DNA from 3 places in the Paenibacillus sp. BT-177 genome. Region 3 is predicted to be linked to each of the others. Evidence: riboswitches for the same ligand, from Rfam matches in the RefSeq annotation. Region 3 holds a riboswitch; each other region holds the start of a gene.
The links. A riboswitch is a leader RNA that binds a small molecule or an ion and turns the genes downstream of it on or off. The one in region 3 is predicted to bind thiamine pyrophosphate.
Positions count from the first base shown of each region.

Region 1 (7,943 bases), on a different contig from region 3:
GAACGGTATCCCTACCGCACAAAACATCTGTTTTCTGCCGATAAGAGGCTGATAAATAGGGATACGTCGGTTGGCTACCGCAAGAAGGACAACTCGCTTTTTTAAGACGATCCACTGCTATTGCTACATACTCATTTTTCCACAAATCAAACGAAAGCAACTTTCCTCTCAAGTTCTCGGGATATCCACCAAGAAGCTTGAAAGCTTCCGTAGTCTGGTTAGCGGTGACCATTTGTACTGCCTGCGGAATAATCCCGGCCGTATCACAGGTCTCCCCTCCAAGCGGTACAGTTCCCATCAGACAGTGTAGACAAGGTGTCTGACCCGGTAAAATAGTGTAAGTTACACCGTAGCTACCCACACATCCTCCATAAATCCAAGGAATGCGATGCTTGAGTGCCATGTCGTTCATAAGAAGCCGGGTATCGAAATTATCGGTTGCATCCATCATGAGATCTACCCCCTGGATCAACTCTTCCAGCTCTTCTATCCCAACATCCAAGACATGTGCATGTACAATTGTTTCCGAATTAATATCCTTTAATCTTCGCTGGGCAGCTACTGCTTTGGGACACCTTTGCACAGCATCACTTTCCTGAAAAAGCTGCTGGCGCTGCAAATTGCTCCATTCCACATAATCCCGGTCTACCAGGCTTACCGTACCTACGCCTCCACGAACTAACGTTTCTGCAATACCTGTGCCCAGCGCTCCAACACCTATGATTAGTACGTGAGAGGAAGCAAGCCGGCGTTGGCCTGCAGGCCCAAAGGGTGCAAACCTTTCCTGTCTGGAATAACGGTCACTTTGTGGTGGTTCAGCAGCAGATTTTTTAGTAATCCTCATCCCTGAACCATGCCTTCTATCGGACTGCTTGCTGAAGCATAACGTTTTACAGGAATCATCCCCGCCTCAAATCCATATCTACCTGCACGTACAGCCAGCTTCATGGCCTCAGCCATTTTCACAGGATCCTTCGCTCCTGAGACAGCTGTATTCAGCAGAACACCATCTGCTCCCAACTGCATTGCCATTGCTGCGTCACCAGGTGAGCGAATACCAGCATCGACAATGACCGGAACTTCCGCTTGCTCGATAATCAACTCTAACGAAAACGGATTGAGCAAACCATGTCCTGTACCAATCGGCGACGCTCCAGGCATTACGGCATGTACTCCAAGCTCTTGCAACCTCTTCGCTAGTATCACATCATCCGATATGTAGGGTAGCACGACAAAGCCTTCCTCTAGCAACTTTTCACTAGCTTTCAATGTTTCAAAAGGATCAGGCAACAGCGTCTTGCTATCCCCAATGACTTCTACCTTAATCATATCGCACAAGCCGGAGGCTTTTGCCAACTTGGCAATACGGATTGCCTCCTCTGCTGTTGTTGCCCCCGCTGTGTTGGGAAGAAGTGTATACCGGCTCAAATCCAGTGTATCGAGAAAATGCTGCTTATCCCGTTCCTCCAAATTCAGTCTGCGCACAGCGAACGTTAATATTTCCGTCTCAGCAGCCTCTACGGCTTGGGATTGGATATCCAGATCCGAAAATTTCCCTGTTCCTAGCAACAGCCTTGAGGTAAAAGATGCTTTTCCAATGGTTAACATGATCAACCGCCTCCTACAAAATGTACGATTTCTAGGCAATCTCCATCCTTAAGTACCGTTTCATGATGATCTTCACGGGTCAATATATGCCGATTCAGCTCTACCACTACGGTTTTCACCTTTAAATCAAGTTCATGCAGCAATTGATCCACACGAGTGATTCGATTGGAAATGGTCATGCTCTGTCCGTTAATGGTCAGCTTCATAAGCTTTCCTCCTTGAAAAGTTCAGAAGAAAATTTACTTATTCCAAGTCCAGCTGCACCAGCCCCTTTAAGCATAGCTGCCATCGCTCGCCCAGTCGCATCACTAAGCAGGACACCGTTGCGATAATGCCCGACTGCAGCATAGACGCCCTCTACCCCAGGAACAGGACCAATGAAAGGACGCTCCGCAGTTGCCTGCGGACGCAAGCCCGCCCATGCACGTACAAAAGAAGCTTCCTGTACACGCGGCAACCAGGCAGATGCACGTGCTAACAACCCCTTTAAGCCTCCTACGGTCACCTCTTTGTCATATTGATGCGGAAGACTCGTGGCACCAATCCAAAGCTCGTTATTCTGTTTAGGCACGAGGTAAATATCGTCAGCATAAATGGTATAATCCAAAGGATGATCCTTCAAGGAGACTGCTACCGCTTCGCCCTTGACCGGGTATAGTGGATAATCAAACCCAATTTGTTCTAGCAATTTCAAGCTGTCCAAGCCTGCGGCAATCACGACCTGATCACAGGAAAAAAATCCACTATCCGTTCGCACACCGCAAACTCGACCATCCTGTATGACCAGTTCCTCAGCTTGAGTTCCAGACCATATTGTTGCTCCCAGCACCGCAGCTGCCCCTGCATAAGCACGGCAAAGCTGGACAGGAGACACTTGTGTCTCCTTTGATCGGTAGATAGCCCCAATTACTTGATCTGCCAAGCCCGGAATCCGTCGGTCCAACTCCTTGGCATCCCACCAAATGGCACGATCATCCTCTCGCATATTCGCAGCATTCCAGCGTTTTTGGCCCTCTGCTTCCGAACGAAATGGGGTCACAAATCCTCCTGTACGAAAGTCCACTGAAATACCCGATAAACGTTCCAAATCACAGACAAGGTCAGGGAATGCATCTCGACTTGTACGGGCAAATCGTGCCAGCTCAAGGTCTGCAAACTCTTCACTTTCCGCTGCCAGCATTCCCACCGCTGCTCCTGATGCTCCCTCACCAGGGATCCATCGTTCCAGCATGATCGTACTACGTCCCTCCTTAGCTACATGATAAGCAATGGAACTGCCGATCACACCTCCGCCTATGACCAAGCATTCAGCGTGTCCTATCGCTTTTTTCTCTGTATGTGTCTTTGACATATGTTCCGTGTCTCCTCTCCAGTAAGCATTCTACTTTCCCTTCGTCTCGTTTTCTTGCTACAGGTCGTGAACTACAAGATCTACCATTCGCCTATATTCCATCGCTGCTGCAACGGGTGACTTTGCTTCCCATATACCAGACATCACCGCAATTCCGCTTGCTCCAGCATGATAAAGCTCTGGAACATGATGGGGTTGTATGCCTCCCAGCGCTATCACCGGAATGTCCGACAATCTGCAAATGCGTTCAAGCTGTGCTATACCCCGCGGTACAAGACCGGCTTTACAATGGGTCTCATATACATGACCAAATAGTACATAGTCTGCTCCAGCCTGCTCGGCGGTCTGCACCTCCTCCAAGGAATGTACAGACACTCCACAGCGTGTACCCTCTGAAAGTAGACTTTTCGCATCCACCACAGATAACCCATTAGCTGGAAGCTGGACAGCTCCTGCCGAGGTAAGTAAAGCTACGTCCACGCGGTCATTTACTACAATTTGCCGCAAAGGAACTTCCTGCTTGATCATGCTACGAGTCAAAGAAAGCAAAGCAGAGGCACCCTTCTGTTTCGAACGTGCGTGTACATAATGAATATAAGCACAAATAGCGGCAGCCACTTGGGGTACATTCACACAGGAGACACTTTCCATCGTAATTACGTGTAATTCGATCTCATTTTCACCTCACTTGGACTAAAGAATATGAACTTGTGTTATAAAAAAAATCGTATTAGCTGAATCTATATTGTTTTAGCTCCATATTGGGTAATATCATACGGAGCCAGCCACATGTACCAGCAATAATGAAAGGAGATTATATGTAAATCCGTCTACGGAAACTCGAACAAATGAAGATGAACGAAACGCAAAAAGCCACTTCCCAAAGGAAGTGGCTTGACAAACGTTCAAAATCAAACGGACTATTATATCCGTAAACGTATATCGTTCCCTGCGCAAACAAAAGTAAAGAGCTACTACCTTGTTTGTACAGTACTCACTTCCCTACGCTGGCATAACCCAGATCAGGTACAAAGGGTCCGAAATCCATTTATTTCGTCTCAGCCGCATGGGCGGCTCCCCTAGTGTGACTATTTTATTGTATCAGCTAAAGATAGCTTAGCATATTTTCCTAATTCTGCAAACCCCACCTTGTGTTAAATCTGTCAGAACTGGATTTCAGTTAACTTTACTAGACCACTCTTCTACATTCCACGTTTTGGTTACCCAATCCTCGTAAAAGTCCGGTTCGTGGGATACAAGCAATACGGTCCCTTTGTATTCCTTCAAAGCGCGTTTGAGTTCATCCTTTGCTTTGACATCCAAGTGGTTGGTAGGCTCATCAAACAGTACCCAGTTGCTCTCACGCATTAACAGTTTACAAAGGCGGACTTTAGCCTGTTCTCCACCACTAAGCGCAGACAAAGGCCGGGTGATATGCTCATTCTTCAAACCACAGCGCGCCAAATGCGCTCGTACTTCATGCTGATTCAAATGCGGAAATTCATTCCATACATCGTCAATCGGTGTAATTTTCTCCGCCTTTACTTCCTGTTCAAAATAAGCAGGCTGCAAGAAATCCCCTTGATAGGTTTTTCCGCTGATTGGAGGTATTTTCCCAAGAATGGTTTTGAGCAACGTAGACTTACCAACACCATTGCAGCCAACAATTGCGATCTTTTCGCCACGTTCGATCGTCATGGACATTTTAGGCAAAAGAGCATGAGTGTAGCCAATTTCAAAATCAATACCCTCAAAAACCGTTTTCCCGCTCGCACGAGCTTCTTTGAACTGAAAGGTTGGCTTTGCAGCTTCTTCAGGCTTATCAATACGTTCGATCCGATCAAGCTGCTTTTCACGGCTTTTTGCACGGCCTGATGTAGATGCGCGCGCTTTATTGCGCTGAATAAAATCTTCCTGTTTCTTAATATATTCCTGCTGCTTCTCATATGCATCAATATGCTGTGCTTTGTTCAGATCCGCCATTTCAAGAAACTTTTCATAGTTAGCTGAATAGCGGGTCATCTTAGCAAATTCAAGATGGTAGATTACATTAACGACTTGGTTCATAAATTCAGTATCATGTGAGATGAGGATAAAAGCATAGGGATAATCCTTCAAATATCGCGTAAGCCATTCAATATGCTCCACATCCAAATAGTTGGTAGGCTCATCCAGCAGCAATACATTTGGCTTTTCCAACAGCAACTTAGCAAGAAGCACCTTTGTCCGTTGCCCACCACTAAGTGCTGCTACATCCCGATCCAGTCCGATGGCAGAGAGACCTAATCCATTCGCCATTTCTTCAACCTTCACATCAATGAGGTAAAAATCCCCCATATCCAATTGCTCTTGAATTTCTCCCATCTGTTCCAGCAAGACTTCCAACTCTTCGGGAGAAGCCTCTCCCATTTTGTCTGTAATTTGCATCATTTCCTTTTCTAGTTCCAACAAAGGAAGAAAAGCGTCTTTTAATACATCACGTACTGTTTTGCCCGGCGTCAGCTTGGTGTGCTGATCCAGATAGCCATAACGTACACGTGGAGTCCATTCCACTTTGCCTTCATCTTTAAGCAATTTTCCAGTCAGAATGTTCATGAGTGTCGATTTACCAACACCATTAGCTCCTACCAATCCTACACGTTCCCCCGCAAGTAATCGAAAGGAAACATTTTTAAATAATGCACGGTCCCCAAAGTTGTGGGATACATTTTCTACAGTCAATAAACTCATAAGCTGTTTTTGGCTCCTTATTGTCTCATCGGCATTGCCGAGTGTTCTTATTTCATATAGCTATCGTTTCTTTCAAAGCTTTATTGTAGCACATCCAGCACCCTTATCGGAATATTGAAAACAGCGAATTTTAAGGTTTTCAGATGGATTGGCCTAAAAAAAGAAAAACAGTTAATCGTAGTAGCACTTAAGCTCCTCTTCGGTAGGTGCGTAAGGAGTTTCTTGCTGCTTTGGTAATCTAAGCTTCTAGTATACAGAAGCTTACAATTCCCTAGCAATGAATGCCTAAATAATTGATAAGTTCTAATAACAATTAATAAAAAGGAACTCTATGTAGACAGTCCTCATGAGTATCGGGGGAATAATAAAATGAAGAAAATGTAATCATCCCGGTCTGGATTCTGGACCGGGATGAAATAAAATTAATTTATAATTGGCTATCTTTCAGCAGACATGGCAATTTCTTTTGTTTCATGAACTGTACCAAATGGATGCTCAGGTGGTGCATAGATAACGTATATCTTAAGGGGCGTATTTCCTGTATTAATTACATTGTGCCATTTTCCAGCAGGTATCATAATTGCATAGTCATCATAGGCCATCACTTGATAATCTAATTTGTCTTTCCTATCCCCCATTTGAACAAGTGCCTGACCTTCTTCAATACGTATGAATTGATCAGTTGTTGGATGAGCTTCTAAACCGATATCATCGCCAACATTAATACTCATCAGAGTCACTTGAAAATGTTTCCCTGTCCATATAGCAGTACGATAATTTTTGTTTTGATTTGCAGCCTGGTCAATATTCACTACAATTGGACTTTGTCCATAATCTCTTAATATTATCTTTTCATTGAGATTACTGTCGTTGTTGTACCAATTGTAGTATTGAGGATTATAACTCCGATAGCTGTAATTACAGCTGTTATACATAGGAATATGCCATGGGAAGTGATGGCATGATTTAGGGTACATACTCATTCTCCTTTTTTTGATTCAGTGTTTACTTATCATATGCGGTTGCCTATATAAAGGACTAAAAAACCTTCAATATTGGGCAAGAGCCTAAATGATGCCAAGACAAAAATATTCACAAGCGGTTTCGTCTTTTACTTCAACAGATATTAGCACTTAAATTTATATATAACCGCATATACTTTGCAAGTGGTGTCAGCTTCGTTGGAATTCCCCCGATAAGTCGAGTATCAAATTCCATTTATTTGACTCACTCTTTAAAATAGCAGTGACCATAAAATCGAAAGACTAGGCTGTCACTGCAGGCCAACCTTTTAGTTGACCTAATAATACGAAACCCACCCCGGAGAGTGATTATTTTAAGCTGTTATGATATTTGTATTCGAAATACCCAGCAGCTGCCGCAGATTTTTCATCCGTAAAACGCTCAACCGCTTGAAAAGGGGCTGGATATGAATCACTATAAAAATATTTCATTTTAGTACCCGGTTCTATGCCTCCAATAATAGATCGCTTTCGGACGACTCTTCCACCACCAAACCCGTAGTTATTGTAATACCTGTCTCCAACTGGAATGCCTTGGATAAACGCAATCATACCCACATCATCTATCGTGTTATACCATTCCTCTTGTGGAATGAGTGGAAGAGTGAACGTATAGGAAATGCCATTCCGTGCTGCTTTTTCGTTATGGGCGTTAATCATTCGAGCCAGATCTTCCTGAACGGTGCGAACGATGGTAGAACGGCGCATTTGCTCAAAGGTTAATGAATTGTTCAGTAACGAAATGGGGGTCTGACCCTCAAGCTCCTTTTGAAAACCCTCCACCCATCTCTGATTCCGCGCATCATATGCGTGCAGATAATTGTCCAGGGTGAATCCCACACTGTTGCCTGCTGCATCAACATAGGCATAAGGCTTTTTTTCGCTCCACTTGTGGCCTATGACCGCTTGCCCATACGCATCTTTATAGGTTGCTGAAGCGAACGTATAATAACCATCATAGTCCAGAATCACAATGACTGGTATGTAATCCAATAACGCACGTTGTGCTGCTGTATCCTCATCAATGCCCATATTAAGGAAGAAAGTGTGCAAGAACGTGACCAGCGCTTCTTCTTTATCTACACGAAAAAACTTATCTGATCCATATCCGGCCTCGCGTTCCTGACGTTCATTCTGTGAGAGCACAACACCTGCATCCTGAACTGCGGTACGGAGAGCAGACGTATATTTCATTTCTAGCTGCTGTACTTCACGCTGATTCTGCACTCGTA
Region 1 covers NZ_JAOYTP010000001.1:29,769-37,711, forward strand. Annotated here, with positions in the region: gene OIU26_RS00090 (ThiF family adenylyltransferase) at 1-844, opposite strand, end outside; gene OIU26_RS00095 (thiazole synthase) at 841-1,608, opposite strand; gene thiS (sulfur carrier protein ThiS) at 1,611-1,814, opposite strand; gene thiO (glycine oxidase ThiO) at 1,811-2,959, opposite strand; gene OIU26_RS00110 (thiamine phosphate synthase) at 3,017-3,610, opposite strand; TPP riboswitch at 3,942-4,050, opposite strand; gene OIU26_RS00115 (ABC-F family ATP-binding cassette domain-containing protein) at 4,136-5,689, opposite strand; gene OIU26_RS00120 (cupin domain-containing protein) at 6,127-6,666, opposite strand; gene OIU26_RS00125 (hypothetical protein) at 7,021-7,943, opposite strand, start outside.
Region 1: linked by a shared signal. The riboswitch ahead of OIU26_RS00110 (thiamine phosphate synthase) and the one ahead of tenA (thiaminase II) in region 3 are both predicted to bind thiamine pyrophosphate.

Region 2 (7,943 bases), on a different contig from region 3:
TATCCAACAATCAGCAGCAAGCCATTAATCACCAGATTGACGATCGAGGGAGACCACTGAAACAGGTAGTACAAGATGATCGTGACCCCTGTAACGCCCCCCTCGCCAAACTCATTCGGGATCACATACAGATTAACAGCCAGCGCGAAAAAAAACGCACCCAGAATAATAAATACGATATCTGCAATACTTTTTTTCATATATGCTCTAATCCTCTCTCTAACATTTCAACGGATGAATTGCCAGATGGATTGGCTGACTCTTCTTGCCAAAATACGCTGACAACCAGTTCATGGTATCCACTCCCCAACATAAAGTCAATACAACTTTGACACTTTAATTCGCCACCAGACTGCCTTAGTCCAACCTTAGAATTCCGCAAAATTCTGCTAATACAAGGTTATTCGACAAAAAAACACAATCCCGACTACTAAACTAAGAAAACGGGCCTCTAGCCCTTGTTTAGGCCCTAGGCACATTTTCCCCTAAAATGACCATCCTCCTAATACACATTTTGGACACATACGACCATCTTCCTGTTTTATGGCAAAAGCGTTTTACTTTGGATAAATGCGGGTATAATGATTGAAACCTTACCAAGCAACCTATACGGCATTACGACATCAAGTACATATAAATAGTCCTATACAGACGTCCTAAGCAACTCAATCTGAATTTGACAATATGGAATTGGAGGAATGACCCAAATGAATACAATGAACTTAACTGTCCACACCCTGATGCCCTTTCACCACCAATACCAACGTGCCAACGCGGTGAGTATGCAGAAGAAAGAAGATAGCTCGGAGAAGAAGCTCAGCTTTCAGGACATTTTGAATGAAAAAATGGGTAAAAAATAAAGCTCCGTTAATCCGGTGCATATCTCGCTTTACATAAGCTGAAAAGCCGTAGTTTTCTACATCGACTGTAGAGAACCACGGCTTTTTGCTATCTCACGCGTTTCTAAACCTAAACTCATACATTCATGGAAATAAACCTCTGACGAGCTTAACTGTACTATTTGTTGAGGCTTCCCAGTTGATTGACTTTCGTATGGCTACCGATTTATCGCTCGCCATCCCGATACTGCTCTGCCTTCTCACGCATCCCGGCGACGACGGCTTCCTCGGTATTCAGTCCCTTATCTGCCGCATAGGCACGAATGTCCTGTGTGATACGCATACTGCAAAACTTAGGACCGCACATCGAGCAAAAGTGTGCTTCCTTGGCCCCCTCTGCCGGTAGTGTTTCATCATGGTAGGACAAGGCCCGCTCAGGGTCAAGCGAAAGATTGAACTGATCGCGCCAGCGGAATTCAAAACGCGCCTTGGACAAAGCATCGTCCCGCTGCTGTGCACGTGGATGGCCCTTCGCCAGATCGGCAGCATGTGCGGCAATTTTGTAGGTAATAACTCCCTCGCGGACATCATCCTTGTTCGGCAGACCCAAGTGCTCCTTCGGCGTAACATAGCACAGCATGGACGTCCCGAACCAACCGATCATGGCCGCCCCGATAGCTGAGGTAATATGATCATATCCTGGTGCGATATCCGTCGTCAGCGGCCCTAAAGTATAAAAGGGAGCCTCCTTACAAATTTCCATTTGTAAATCCACATTCTCCTTGATTTTGTGCATAGGGACATGTCCCGGCCCTTCAATCATGACCTGGACATCATGCTTCCATGCGATTTGCGTTAGCTCGCCCAACGTCTTCAGCTCTGCAAATTGTGCTTCATCATTCGCATCATAGATACTACCCGGACGCAGACCATCCCCGAGAGAAAAGGCCACATCGTAGGTTTTCATAATTTCACAGATTTCTTCAAAATGCGTATACAAAAAGTTCTCCTGATGGTGCGCAAGGCACCAGGCTGCCATAATCGACCCGCCCCGGGATACAATTCCCGTCATTCTATTCGCCGTCATCGGTATATATCGCAGCAATACACCCGCATGAATTGTAAAATAGTCCACTCCTTGCTCCGCCTGCTCAATCAGTGTGTCTCGATACAGCTCCCACGTCAGCTTCTCTGCTTCGCCGTTCACCTTTTCCAGTGCCTGATATAGCGGCACCGTCCCAATCGGTACGGGTGAATTCCTAATAATCCATTCGCGTGTCGTATGGATATTACGGCCTGTGGACAGGTCCATGACGGTGTCTGAGCCCCAGCGTACAGCCCAGGTCATCTTCTCCACTTCCTCCTCGATGGAGGACGTAACCGCGGAATTTCCAATGTTTGCATTGATCTTCACGTGAAAATGGCGCCCTATGACCATGGGCTCGCTTTCCGGGTGATTGATATTTGAAGGTAAAATGGCTCGTCCAGCCGCCAACTCCTGCCGTACAAACTCGGGCTCCACTCCTTCACGGATCGCCGCAAATTCCATTTCAGGCGTAATGATCCCTTGCCGCGCATAATGCATTTGCGTCACGGTGCGCCCTTGTGAAGCCCGAAGCGGACGGTTGGTCACACCGGGAAATTCCACTGTTTCCCGTTTGGAGCCGGGTTTCAGTCCATTATCCTCCGGCTTGACGGTACGGCCGTCGTAAGCCTCCACATCCCCCCGTTCCAGTGCCCAAGCTCGCCGTAATGGTGGCAAGCCCTGACGAATATCCACCTGATAGGCTTCATCTGTCATCGGACCGCTGGTATCGTACACACGCAGTGGCTCATGATACTCTATTCCCTGCGGCGTATGTGTGGGATGCAGCGCGATTTCACGCTCTGGCACGGCAATGTCCGGCCGAGAACCTTGAATATACACCTTGCGGCTCCCTGGGAAAGAATTAACCCTACTGGCTTGCTCCGCACTTGTCTTCTCTACTGTTGTTGATTTCACTCCTGTTTCTTTTGTTCCTTCGGTTTCCATCGATTTCATGATCCATTCCTCCCGTATCGTTGAAATGACACACCGATCCGGAACCATTCCCAGGGTGGCGCTGATCTATGCAAAAAAGCCGGTTCCCTAGGGAACCGGCTAATCAAACGAGACAGCTATCCAGACAGTGCGCACATGGAATAAAACCCTATGCGTCACCGCAGACAGCAGCTGCGTATACATTTCAATGGCCGATTACTTCCCTACGCTGGTATGATCCAGATCAGGTGCAAAGGGTCCGGAATCTTGCCCGATTCCATCTCAGCCCGCATTACAGGCTCCCCCAGTAACTGTGATACTTTCTATTCACATGAATTGGCGGCTATAACAGACAACCCGCCATCTCTATCAGACTACTTTAAATTTATAGCTTTGGCAACCCTTGTATGATTTCCTTTTGTATTGATTACTGTTACGGGAGCATAAGCCCCATTTCCTTAGCTGCTTCGATCAAAACCGGAGCAAAATCATGCAGCGTCTCGGGTGCAAGTCGACTGACCGGGCCGGATACAGATAAAGCCGCCGCGACCTGTCCCTTTCGGTTCACAATAGGCGCGGCCACAGCCGCAGCCCCTGGCTCACGTTCTTCATAGCTAGTCGCATACCCCTTCTCACGAATGTCCTGCAGCTGGGCTTTATATACCTCAGGATCTACCGAGGGAGGCCATTCTTCACTGCTTAGCAGTACCTCCAGCTCCTGTGGCGGCATAAAGGCCGCCAGCACCTTGCTGGAGGCTCCCACAGCCAGCGGCATACGCGCACCCACAGGCGCAACCCTGCGGATCGCCTGATTGCTCTGCACGGCTTGTATGCGAATACGCATGCTTCCATCCCGCAGGTACAAGCTGACCGTTTCCCCTAAGCGATCACGCAGTCCTTCCATTGCAGGCTGTAACAACACCGCCGGCTCATCGCTTTGGGACAGATGCGTGGACAGCTCCCATATGCGAAAACCAAGCCGATATTTTTCCGTTTCGGCATTCCGAACGACAAATCCCCGATCCTCTAGCGTAGTCAAAAGACGATGAACGGTGCTTTTATGTAGACCAATTTGGGAGGCAATCTCCGTTAGACCAAGATCAGATTCTGCGGTAAAACACAGCAGTATATCAAGTGCACGCTCTACAGCGCGGACGGTTAATTTACGGTCTTCCATCGTGAACCGCTCCTCTTGTATCCATATTCGTTTCACACTATGAAACATGGTTACATAAATTATATAGAATAGTCGCAGCTACTGTAAACCGATGTTTTTGTGACAACCATATTACAGAACAAGAACAAACATCGACAATTCTTTGCATCATTTTTACTTTTCCGGTTCAGACGTTGACTTTGGATAATACCCATCATACGATAATAGGTATCTATACGGACATACCCTACTATTTTCAAGTGGAATTATACCTAAATTTTATGATTCGAAGATCAATTCTATATAAGGAGGCTCTTACATGATTTCCACATCCCAGCGCAACGCTCAGCTACAGACCGCTGTTCAGGAGCCGTCCACCCCACTCTTTAATCCCCGTATGCTGCGGTTCAAGCACGTTGTGATTGCTCTGCTGCTGTCGGTCGTATTTTTTCTGTTGTTTTGTTTTATTGCCTTGCATGCTTACATCGCCTGGGTGCTTACGAATCCCACCGTCGCACCATTATACTCTAATCCGATGCAGGCCAAAGGTATGCCTTATGAGGAAGTCAGCTTCCCAGCCAAGGATGGTAGCCGTATGGTACAAGGCTGGTATATCCCGGCAGATCAATCGCGGAAAACCATAATTTTCAGTCATGGCTATGGAGCCAACCGCGAAGAAAGCTGGATTCCCATGTATGATCTGGCGCATTATGCCCATAGCTTGAACTTTAATGTGGTCATGTTCGATTACGGATTTGCGTCACAAAACAGCAAGGCCGTCGCAACCGGAGGCAAGGCAGAATCCCAACAGCTCCTTGGAGCCATCCAGCTGGCAAAACAACGCGGCTCGTCGGAAATTATTGTATGGGGCTTCTCTATGGGAGCAGGAACCGCTCTTCAGGCGGGTTTGCAAACCAAAGATGTGGACGCGATGATTTTGGACAGCACCTTCCTACTGGAACCGGATACGCTATACCATAACATTCACAATCAAATTAATTTGCCGAGACATCCATCTTTGGAAATACTGGAGTTGCTGTTTCCAGTTTTGAACGGCACCAGTTTGCATCAGATTCCATATCAGGAAGTAAAAAAGGAGGACTATCCGTTTCCAATCATGTTTGTGCATGGTACACAGGATGAAAAGGCTCCTTACCCCATTGCGGAAAAGCTCGCTGCCAATCAGACCAACCCACTTTCCAGTGTATGGATTGTAAAAAACGGGATACATGAGCTTATTTTCAGAGAGCATCCTCGTGAATATTTACGACGGGTATCGACATTTTTAAGCAGTGTACAGGAGCTGGAGGACAAGAAAACCACGGCTGCTGCCCATAAACAAACGACTACGAAGTAAAGAATTATTTTCGAATAAGCATTCATCGCCTTGAAGAAGCCTACCTATGGACACTTAACCCGTGCCGTAGACAGGCTTCTTTTTTTATTTTCCACGATTAATTATTGTTCTGTGCAACAGATATAACCTGATGAAGGAAGTTCATAGACATATTCCCGATGGGACGGCGAATATACTGGGTACATATGCATCCAGGACAGATCTGCTAGATCTGCTGGATAGCCATAGTGGGATACGGGAGGTAAAAACGATGCTGAGTACTTATGGGTCTTTCCTGCCCTTACGTGTGCTGGAGGAAATCCGTCATTGGAAGCAGCAGGAAAGTTGGCATGTGGAAGTGATTAAATCCGCTACTGAAGGGCTAGAACCTGCTTATGTGCGGCTGCTGGATGATTGGCGAACCGTATTTGAACAAACGGAACGCACCGCCATAGAGTTGCTTGAAGAGCAACGGAGCGCGCTTGATCCGGTAGAACAGGCATGGCAACATCAGGAGAAAAAAGCGTCGTCTGCCCCCCAAGCTCATACACACCAGCTGGATAAACCATCAGCACATTCAAGGGGATCAGACGCATCAGCAACTGGAGAGAAACCGTTGTCCGAATCAGGCTTGAATTCACAGCCTGCCTCTCAAGAATTAAATCGTCGACTGGACGATTTGCTGCAAACTGCGAACCGTCAATCACAAGAATATGTACGGCAGCTAGGTTTGCTGACCGAGCACAGTCATGCATTGCGTCAACAGCCAAAATCCGCCGGAGTTGTAATACACGCAGCACATGAAAGCCAATATTTCCTGATTTCGACAACTCCCTTTCAAGAGCCCGGCTCCATCGCACGAGCCGCTGGGTTGTATCATGTAGCGGCAGAGGGTGAGGATTACCCGGAGCAAGCGTTTCGAGAGAGACATGCCAGCATGAGAGGAGAAGGTTCTGGGGCTACTAAAGGCGTCCAGTCCGGTCAGACGCAACCTTCAGCAGCGGAAAAATCCTTAGTCGGTCGCCCGGTCCCTATTGGGGGACATCGGCTCCCTCCGCTTCCTTACCCTTATAATGCGCTTGAACCGTACATTGATGAAAAAACGATGCGTATTCACCATAACAAGCATCATTTGAGCTATGTGAATGATCTGAATAAAGCGGAAAAGAAACTGGAAGAAGCCCGAAAAACAGGTGATTTTGACCTCGTAAAGCATTGGGAACGTGAACTGGCATTTAACGGTGCAGGTCATTATCTGCATACTCTTTTTTGGACGATCATGAGCCCTCAAGGCGGTGGAAACCCAAGCGGACCGCTGGCTGAACAAATTAAAAAGGATTTTGGCAGCTACGATGCCTTCAAAAAACAATTTAGTTCGGCAGCCGAAAAGGTCGAGGGCGGCGGCTGGGCTATCCTGGTATGGAGCCCACGCGCCGGGCGGCTTGAAATTTTGCAGGCCGAAAAGCACCAGAACCTGACTCAATGGGAGTCTATACCGCTGCTGGCGATCGATGTGTGGGAACACGCATATTACTTAAAGCATCAGGCCGAACGTAATAAATACATCGAAGATTGGTGGCATGTCGTCAACTGGCCTGAGGTGGAGGCGCGCTATGCCCAAGCCTCCAAGCTAAGATGGCAACCATTCTAAGCTAAAACAAACTACACCTGCAAATCGTATCGCTCTCTGAGCGCTGCCATCTGTTCTGCCAATCCTTCCGGTTGCACCAGCGAGCCATCGGCAGGCAAAATGGCAGCCCGGCTCTCAACTACACAGCGTAGCGATGCTGTATACGCCTCGACAGACGGCACACCAGCCAGCTCTGCCAGACTGCCCATCGTTGCCGGATTCACCCGGGGATAATCCGGCTCCTGCACGCCTTCAGGCGTACCCCCGGCCGCCTCCCTATAAAACTGCTGCACCGCCTGTGCGCGCTCTGCTCCGCGGCCCTCAATCATCACGAAGGCTGTGATGATATACGCCTTGGCTTGACGCCGCTGCGCAATGCCGCAAAACTTGCGTCCCCCAACGCTCACATCGTAGTCCCCGGGACAGAAGGACCCGATGATTTCTCCAGTCTGCGCCTCGACAGACCACGGGGCCAGTGCATCGGCAATCAGCCCTGCCATGAGCCGAAAATCCTCATGCAGGCTGATGGCCCGCTGCGGATTCGGCAGGATCAAGGACAGGTTCAGTACCCCCCTGTCCAGCATGACGGCTGCTCCGCCTGAAGGACGCACGCATACCGACGTTCCTGAGCTGCGCACCCGCTCCATCGCCTGTGGGGCGTTGGGAAGCCTGCGGTCCCGGTGACCAATCACAAGCGCCGCTGGATGCCGCCATAAATGCAAAATAGGCGCAGCTCCCTTCCCAACTTGCCGACAAGCTAGCTCCTCCCAAGCCAGCGGAAACAATACGTCTTCCTGCGTAGTCGTCAGTGGCGCTTCCAACCATTGCAACTCAGGCAACGCTGTTGTTATTTCTGTTGAGCTATGTATATGATCCATACGTTATCCCCTATCTTAAAAATAACTGTTATCCATAGGCTAATCGTAACTTTCAAGGCAGCTATGCTGCCATTTTTTTATTTC
Region 2 covers NZ_JAOYTP010000009.1:40,745-48,687, forward strand. Annotated here, with positions in the region: gene OIU26_RS21040 (YitT family protein) at 1-200, opposite strand, end outside; gene OIU26_RS21045 (hypothetical protein) at 708-860, shown strand; gene thiC (phosphomethylpyrimidine synthase ThiC) at 1,066-2,880, opposite strand; TPP riboswitch at 3,064-3,175, opposite strand; gene OIU26_RS21055 (IclR family transcriptional regulator) at 3,293-4,036, opposite strand; gene OIU26_RS21060 (alpha/beta hydrolase) at 4,335-5,372, shown strand; gene OIU26_RS21065 (Fe-Mn family superoxide dismutase) at 5,623-7,002, shown strand; gene OIU26_RS21070 (lipoyl protein ligase domain-containing protein) at 7,014-7,859, opposite strand.
Region 2: linked by a shared signal. The riboswitch ahead of thiC (phosphomethylpyrimidine synthase ThiC) and the one ahead of tenA (thiaminase II) in region 3 are both predicted to bind thiamine pyrophosphate.

Region 3 (7,943 bases):
CTCCATCAACTGCTCAAACGCGGCAGCTGTATGATCAAAATGAAATCTTAGCGCATATTGGTACGCTCGCTCACGGATGGCCATGTAATCTTCGCCACCCTCTGCCGCTCTTTCCATTTGTTCAGACAATCCTCGAATATCGCCGTGAAAGCATAAATATCCGCTTTTTCCGAAATCCGTCGCATCCACCAGACCGGGTGAATTGCTGACAATACTAGGTGTTCCAACGGCTGCCGCTTCCGTAATCGTTAACCCCCAGCCTTCACGCAGGGAGGGAAACACAAGCGCATGGGCACGACTCATCAGCTCCAGCTTATGCTCTGCTGAAACAAATCCGTAAAAGGTAATATCGGCTTGGGATTGTCCTTGTTCATCCGGTTCTCCGTATGTCAATTCATACCGCTCTATAATCGGTAATAATTGTTCTGTCACATAGGTTTTATCGGTTTTTCCAGCAATCCATAACATAGCCTGGGGGAACTTTTCCTTGAGCTGCCCAAAGGCTTCAACGACCAGATCAATGCCTTTATATTTAACGAAGCGTCCGGCATACATAAAGGTCGGGTTAGACTCCTTCATTAAAAATTGTTCACGCGGCCAATGATCAAACTCAATGCCTTCCGGTAAAAGGTGAACACGATCCGGGTGAAAGCCCAGCTTAAGCAGATCATACCGGGTAGACGGGGATACGGTGAGCGTCCGATCCTTCCGAGCCAGCTTAAGCATCAGGGGTTCCATATGAAATCCAATCATATTTAGCGGAAATCGAGCATTTTCATACCATATTTCCCTTGTTAGCTGGTGTATGAAAAAGATCCGCTTGGAGGCCTCCACCCAAAATCGGGTAAAGAACTGATGCGTATTCGCCTGATTAATTACATAGTCAATCTGCTGCCGATGAAGACGGTAATAGCGCATCGCATAATAAATAACACTGTATATGTTTCCTTTTCGAATATACGTAATACCGTCAATGACTTCATGCTCAGGCATCCCCTCAAATTGGGGTGAGAAATGAATGAACTGAAAACGGCCTTGCTGTGTGCGTTTCAGCATTTCATGGGTGAAAATTTCTGCTCCTCCGCTTTTCGGAGAACGAATGTCACGCCAGGAAAGCAATAGAACGACGGTTTTACCGTTCTGTTCAGGTATGGTATTCATGGGGTGAATCCCCCCTTATCTTTATTTTGAATAAATATATATAGGCATCTATCACAAAATAGAGAGACATTGCTCCATAAACAATGAACTCTGACAGCAAAAAATCTACTGGGTCTGTGTGAGCCATATGAAAGGCAGCTACTAAAACAGCTGCTCCTGCTACCAGACTAAATATAAATTTGCGTCTGCCCACCAATACGTGCACATGCACAAAAAACATCACGATGGAAAATAGCCAGTACACCCAACCCCCCCATGGAATATAGACCTCAGCTGACTGGTAAGAAGCTCCGAATAATATGGGAATAGACGTTGGGAACACAAAGGTCGTGCCCACATATACACACAGCGCAGCAACAGCCATTAACCCAGCATAGATGGCAATTAACTTGCCCAAAGCCTGGCGGTCATGCCCCTGCGCACCGATCTTGGGAATAAAGGCCGCGATCAGGCTGTAGGAAACGTAATAGACCAATTGGCTGTACTTCAGCGCAATGGCATAGCTGCTGGCTTGCTCGGGAAAGTAATGCTGTACATACAACATGTCGATGGAGATACAAAATAGAATGAATAAATTCGTCATAAGGCTATCGGTAAAATCCTGACCTAGCGACTTCCATAACCCAGAAGGGATACGTTCTCCACTGTGTGTAGATAAGGATAAGCCACGAGCCGAAACGATCCAGCCGTGAAGCAGCGACAGCAACATTCCTCCGCAACTTGCCAACAGTAGCGCTTCTAGCTTTAAACCTAGTGCGGCCAGGACAAAAAACAGGCTCAGTTTCCCTAATACCTCAATGTAATAATTCACATTGAGCGCTAGCATGCGTTCCCTACCCTGTAAATCTCCGCGACATGAACTCACGAGAATATGCAATCCGATCAAGGCATACAGCATGAACAGCGGGCCAGACTCAACACCCAATAGCGAGTGCAGCAACGGATGAACGGAAAGTAAAATGATCATGGCAAGCACAGTTAGCACTAGAGATGCTTTTAGTAATAGAGAACCGAGTGGTAAGATGCGTAGCGGAAGCTTCTTGTCACCCTTGGATACCAGCTTGGCGGTTAATAGCTGGATGGATAAGCCCAAAACGGACAGCAGTGCAAAGAGGGCCAGCAGCGCGTTCGCCTGACCATAGGCTTGTCCGGTAAGATACCAGCTCGCTGCAATGTGGAAGAAAAAATTAAATCCGTTAAGCAGCACATTAAAGAGGGGAAACATCAACGAACGCAGTCGGTTGTTCACGTGGTTATCTCACCCGCCGATCCAGTCGCCAAATCTCAATGATAGAGCGTAAAAAACGAATGGAATCTTTCCAGACATGAATGTGCGAGCCATCTCGGTCAATGCATTTGACGGGTAATTGCAGCACACGGAGCTGAAGTCGCTTGGCAATAAACATCATCTCCAGATCCAGCGCCAGTCCGAGTTGTTCCTTCAAATGTGGAAACATCCGCTTCACGGCAACCGAACTCATCACTTTAAGACCCGTCTGGGAATCTACCACACCTGTTGGTAAAAAGGGGCGAGAAACGACCCGTTTGCCAAAGCTAACAATAGATCGCAATAAAGAACGATTCTCGGCGGTCATATCTTTGGTTCCGATCACAACATCATAGTAGCCCTGCTGAACAACATTGATCATTCTGGCAATATCCTCAATAAAAAAGGAATCGTCCGCGTCCACAAATACGTAGTAATCCGCACCGATGGTCCGCATTCCTTCCAGATACGTCCCTGCCTTGCGCGTATTGCGTCCCAATTCCCTTGTTTGAAGCAGTGGACTCAAGTTCTGGTTAATCCGGTTTACGGACAAGTCCGTTGCTGCCTCCAGCGCTTTAATCAAGGCATTCGTGCCATCGTGGCTACCATCATCAATGAGATAAATCGAACCCTCTATAATATGGCTGCGGATAAAGGCTTGCAGTCGCTCAGCAAAGGTTTTGACATGAACAAAACGTTTCTCTTCGTTATACACAGACAAGATGAATGCAACATGTTGGCTTTTAGTCGAATACTCGGGATAGAGCAAGCTTTGTATTTCAGAAAGTATTTCTTCGGTATCATTGGCTTGCCAAAATAGCAGACGCAATCGGCCTACTCCGATAATCTGCACCATATGCTGATCACTGAACGGAAAGGTTACATCCGTCACCAATAGCAATGGCATTTGCGGAAATTGGCTACGGATCTGATTAGCTTTCCGCACGGCTTGCCCCGGCTCCCTATAATCTATCAGGCAGCAACTTGCGCCCTCGTAGACTGAAGCTTCCTCCGTGTCCTCGCACTGTATATATTGGTAAAAACAAATCACATTGGGATAATCAATAGCCCTGTTGTTATCGCTAAAAATGGCTATAGGTCCCTGCACACAAACCTCTCCTTTTCCTTCGAATAATTCTATTTTGTTGAAAAAGAATTAAAAATGTTTGCTTAGTAAGATTAAATTAATGTCCAAATACTTCATATTTTCTTAACAAAATAGCTCACATCCCTTGATATATAAACATTTAAGAGAAGAAAAATCTATTTTCATATTTGATAAAGACAGAGTATTTCGACCTGATTCATTAGGACTATAAACGTGCGAATTACAAGATGAATCCGAAACTAAATTAGTTCTATAAGATTAATAAGAAGATATATATATGGTCTTTTTGTCATAGATAAATAGAAGAATAAAACCAATTTGCATGTCCATACTATGGACAACATGTCATCTTTCATCATGAATAATTATCAAAATACAGGGAAAGAAGGTCTTTTTATGGAAGCATTCCATGTCAATCGTGATGGGTCATTATCTACTCCCTTACGAGGAAAGGACGTGCTAGCAAACCCTCTTTTGAACAAAGGAGTGGCATTTACAGAAGAAGAACGCAAAGAACTGGGCTTGGAAGGAATTCTTCCTCCCACTGTCCTTTCATTGGAGAAACAGAGCGTTCGGGCATATCAGCAATTCTTGGCACAACCCACCATGCTGCGTAAAAATGCCTCACTTAACGACCTTCACAATCGAAATATCGTACTCTACTATCGACTGCTAACCGACCATTTGAGTGAAATGCTGCCCGTAGTCTACACACCGACTGTAGGAACCGCCATTCAAGAATACAGCCATGAGTACAACCGCCCTGGGGGCGTATATTTATCGATAGATAATCCGAACGGTATTGGACAGGCGTTTTATAATACCGGTTTGAGTAGTGAGGATGTTGACCTGATCGTCGTGACGGATTCGGAAAGTATTTTGGGGATTGGTGACTGGGGTGTCGGGGGAATTAACATTGCTATTGGCAAACTCGCTGTATATACAGCTGCGGCAGGCATTCACCCCGGGCGGGTGCTGCCCATTGTACTGGATGTCGGCACGAATAACGAGAAGCTGCTGAATGATCCCCTGTATATCGGAAACCGGCACAAACGAGTTCGCGGGGAAGCCTATAATCAATTTATTGATACCTTTATCAGCAAAACGTTAACACAATTCCCGAAGGCGCTTTTGCATTGGGAGGATGTGGGTAGCGTGAACGCACGACACATTATAGGGAAGTACGGTCAAAACATTCTCACCTTCAATGATGATATCCAGGGCACAGGAGCAGTGACATTAGCTGCGATTGTTTCGGCGGTAGGTGTCACTAAAACTCCGCTACGTGAACAAAAACTACTTGTCTTTGGTCCAGGGGCAGCAGGAATCGGTAACGCCGACCAAATACGGGGTGCAATGATCGAGGACGGGCTTCCTGAAGAAGATTCATTCAAGGCATTTTGGGCCTATGATTATCGCGGGCTGTTAACAGACGATATGGAAGATGTACTGGATTATCAGAAACCATATGTGCGTAAAAAGGAAGAAATCAGCTCATGGGCCCGATCGGAAGATGATAAAATACCGTTGCTGGAGGTCATCCGTCAGGTAAAACCCACAATCTTGATTGGAACTTCCGGTGTAGCGGGTGCCTTTTCTGAAGAGATTATCAAGGAAATGGTAAAGCATGTGGAACGACCGATCATTATGCCCATGTCTAATCCTACCAACCTTGCTGAAGCGGTACCCGAAGATTTGATACGATGGACTGATGGCAAAGCATTGATTGCTACCGGAAGTCCCTTTGAGCCCGTCACCTATAACGGTACGAAGTTTGAAATTGGACAGGCGAATAATGCCTTTGTCTTCCCGGGGCTAGGCCTGGGCGCAATTGTGGTCAAGGCCAAAAGAATTACCCCTTCTATGTTTACCGCAGCAGCTGATGCCGTTGCCAACGCCGTAGATTCGAATGAACTTGGCGGTGCACTGCTGCCCCATATCCGAAAATTACGTGATGTTTCGTTCGCGGTTGCGGTTGCGGTAGCGAAGGCTGCAATTCAGGATCAGGTAGCTCAGGCACACATTTCAGATATTGAACAAGCCATTCGGGATGCGATGTGGAAACCGGAATATGTAAGGGTCAAAGCCGTGGAAAGTGTAATCCAGCACCCTCATTAATCCTTGACCGGAATCAAAGCAGTTTGACATAACCTAGGAACGAATGTACAGTATTAGTCAAAAGAATAGGAAAGTCCACTAGGGGAGCCACTATGGCTGAGACAAGAATGAATCTTGGACCCTTTGAACCTGATCTAGTTCGTACTAGCGTAGGAAAGTGGAGCCTTCGTATATAAGGTTTCAAGCGTTTTTTGCGCATTGAACCTATGTTGAAGCCGCTCCAGTTTTCGGGGCGGCTTTTTGGCGTTGTTCCGAGAATTGTATCTTACGGGACTTCTTGTTCTCCATTTTTATTGGAGGTGGGGAAATGAGTTTTTCGCAAGAACTTCGTCGGCAGGCGGATGGCATTTTTCAAGCCATTTATGAGCATCCCTTTGTGAGAGGTATTGCTGAAGGAAATTTAACAAGGGAGCAGCTGATTCACTATGTAAAACAAGACTTTGAATATTTGAACGCCTACATGCGGATTTACGGCATCGCGATCTCCAAAAGCACAAGCCGGGAGGATATGGCTGTATTTAACGAACAGATCTCTTTTATTCTCAACAGCGAGGTTCATCCACATCAAAACTTTTGTGCTATCGCAGGTGTCACCTATGAAGAGATGCAGGGATATCCACTCGCTCCGTCCGCTCATCATTATATCCGCCATATGCTGACAGTCGCACATGAAGGTAGTCTTGGAGAAATCATGGCCGTGCTGTTGCCATGTCCCTGGACATATCTTGAGATTGGACGCAGGCTAATGGATGAGGTAAGACCGGACGAGTCTCATCCATTCTATGAGTGGATTTGTTTCTATGGAAACCAGATTGAAGATGTAACATCCAAATATCGCGAGCGTGTGGATGCTTGGGCGAATGTCGCCACGGCTGCCGAGCAAGAGCGGATGATTGAGCATTTTATGCTAAGCTGCCAGCTGGAATATATGTTCTGGGATATGGCTTATAAGCAGGAACAATGGCCCGTCCAGATGCGCGCTACGGTCTTGGAATAATCAGTAGAGATGAGAGAGGATAAACATGATGAGTATATGGGAACAAAGTTATTCGGATCTCCTGACAAAGGTACAAAATAGCAACCCCCTCGTTCATAATATAACCAATGTGGTGGTCACCAACTTTACAGCCAACGGCCTGTATGCGCTGGGCGCTTCCCCGGTGATGGCTTATGCACCCGAGGAAGTAGCAGATATGGCAAAAATAGCGGGCGCCGTCGTGTTAAATATCGGTACGCTGAACCGCGAGCTGGTAGATGCCATGATCATTGCTGGACAATCGGCGAATGCTCATGGTGTTCCAGTTCTGCTGGATCCGGTTGGTGCGGGAGCGACGAGCTTTAGAACCGAGTCAGCACTGCGGATCCTAAAAGAAGTTAAAATCTCACTAGTGCGAGGCAATGCAGCCGAAGTCGCCCATCTAATCGGAGAAGTCCGAGAGATTAAAGGGGTAGATGCAGGCGACAGTGCTGACAGCAGTAATGTCGATCTGGCAGTTCGGGCTGCGCAAACACTCCATACCATGGTTGTCATCACTGGAAAAGAGGACGTCATCACCGATGGGGTCGAAGTACGATTGATTAGTGGCGGAGACGCGCTGCTTACGAAGGTAACCGGAACAGGCTGCCTGCTGACCTCTGTGTTGGGTGCGTTTGCAGCAATTGAATCCAACCTGCTGCTCGCAGGTACAGCAGGTTTGGCATTTTACGGTGCAGCAGCTTCCCGAGCCGCAGCACATACCGCAAAACTGGGGCCAGGCAGCTTCCAAATAGCCTTTCTCGACGAGCTTGCCAAACTACATACTGGTTCCCTGGAGGGGCATGTCACGATCCGTGAAGCTGGAACAACTACAGCAGGTGGTGCGCGATGAGAGGCGTGCATGTACCGAGAGCGCTGACGATTGCCGGTTCAGACAGCGGCGGCGGAGCCGGAATTCAAGCCGATCTCAAAACCTTTCAGGAGCTTGGCGTATACGGCATGTCGGCTATTACAGCCATTACGGTACAAAATACCTTGGGAGTTCACGGTGTATATCCGCTGCCACAGGAAGCAACAGCGCAACAGATCGAAGCTGTAGGATCAGATCTTGGAGTCGATGCCCTGAAGACTGGCATGCTGTTTGACGCGGGCATCATCCGCCTTGTGGCCGAGCAGATTCGAAAGTTCGGCTGGGAAAAGGTTGTCGTCGATCCTGTAATGATTGCCAAAGGGGGCGCAAAGCTGTTGCAACCGGAAGCGGTGCAGGCTTTGAACGACGACCTGCTCCCCTTGGCCTTGGTCGTCACACCAAA
Region 3 covers NZ_JAOYTP010000005.1:81,922-89,864, forward strand. Annotated here, with positions in the region: gene OIU26_RS16600 (glycosyltransferase family 4 protein) at 1-1,161, opposite strand, end outside; gene OIU26_RS16605 (transporter) at 1,145-2,410, opposite strand; gene OIU26_RS16610 (glycosyltransferase) at 2,415-3,536, opposite strand; gene OIU26_RS16615 (NAD-dependent malic enzyme) at 3,933-5,654, shown strand; TPP riboswitch at 5,725-5,827, shown strand; gene tenA (thiaminase II) at 5,962-6,651, shown strand; gene thiM (hydroxyethylthiazole kinase) at 6,677-7,522, shown strand; gene thiD (bifunctional hydroxymethylpyrimidine kinase/phosphomethylpyrimidine kinase) at 7,519-7,943, shown strand, end outside.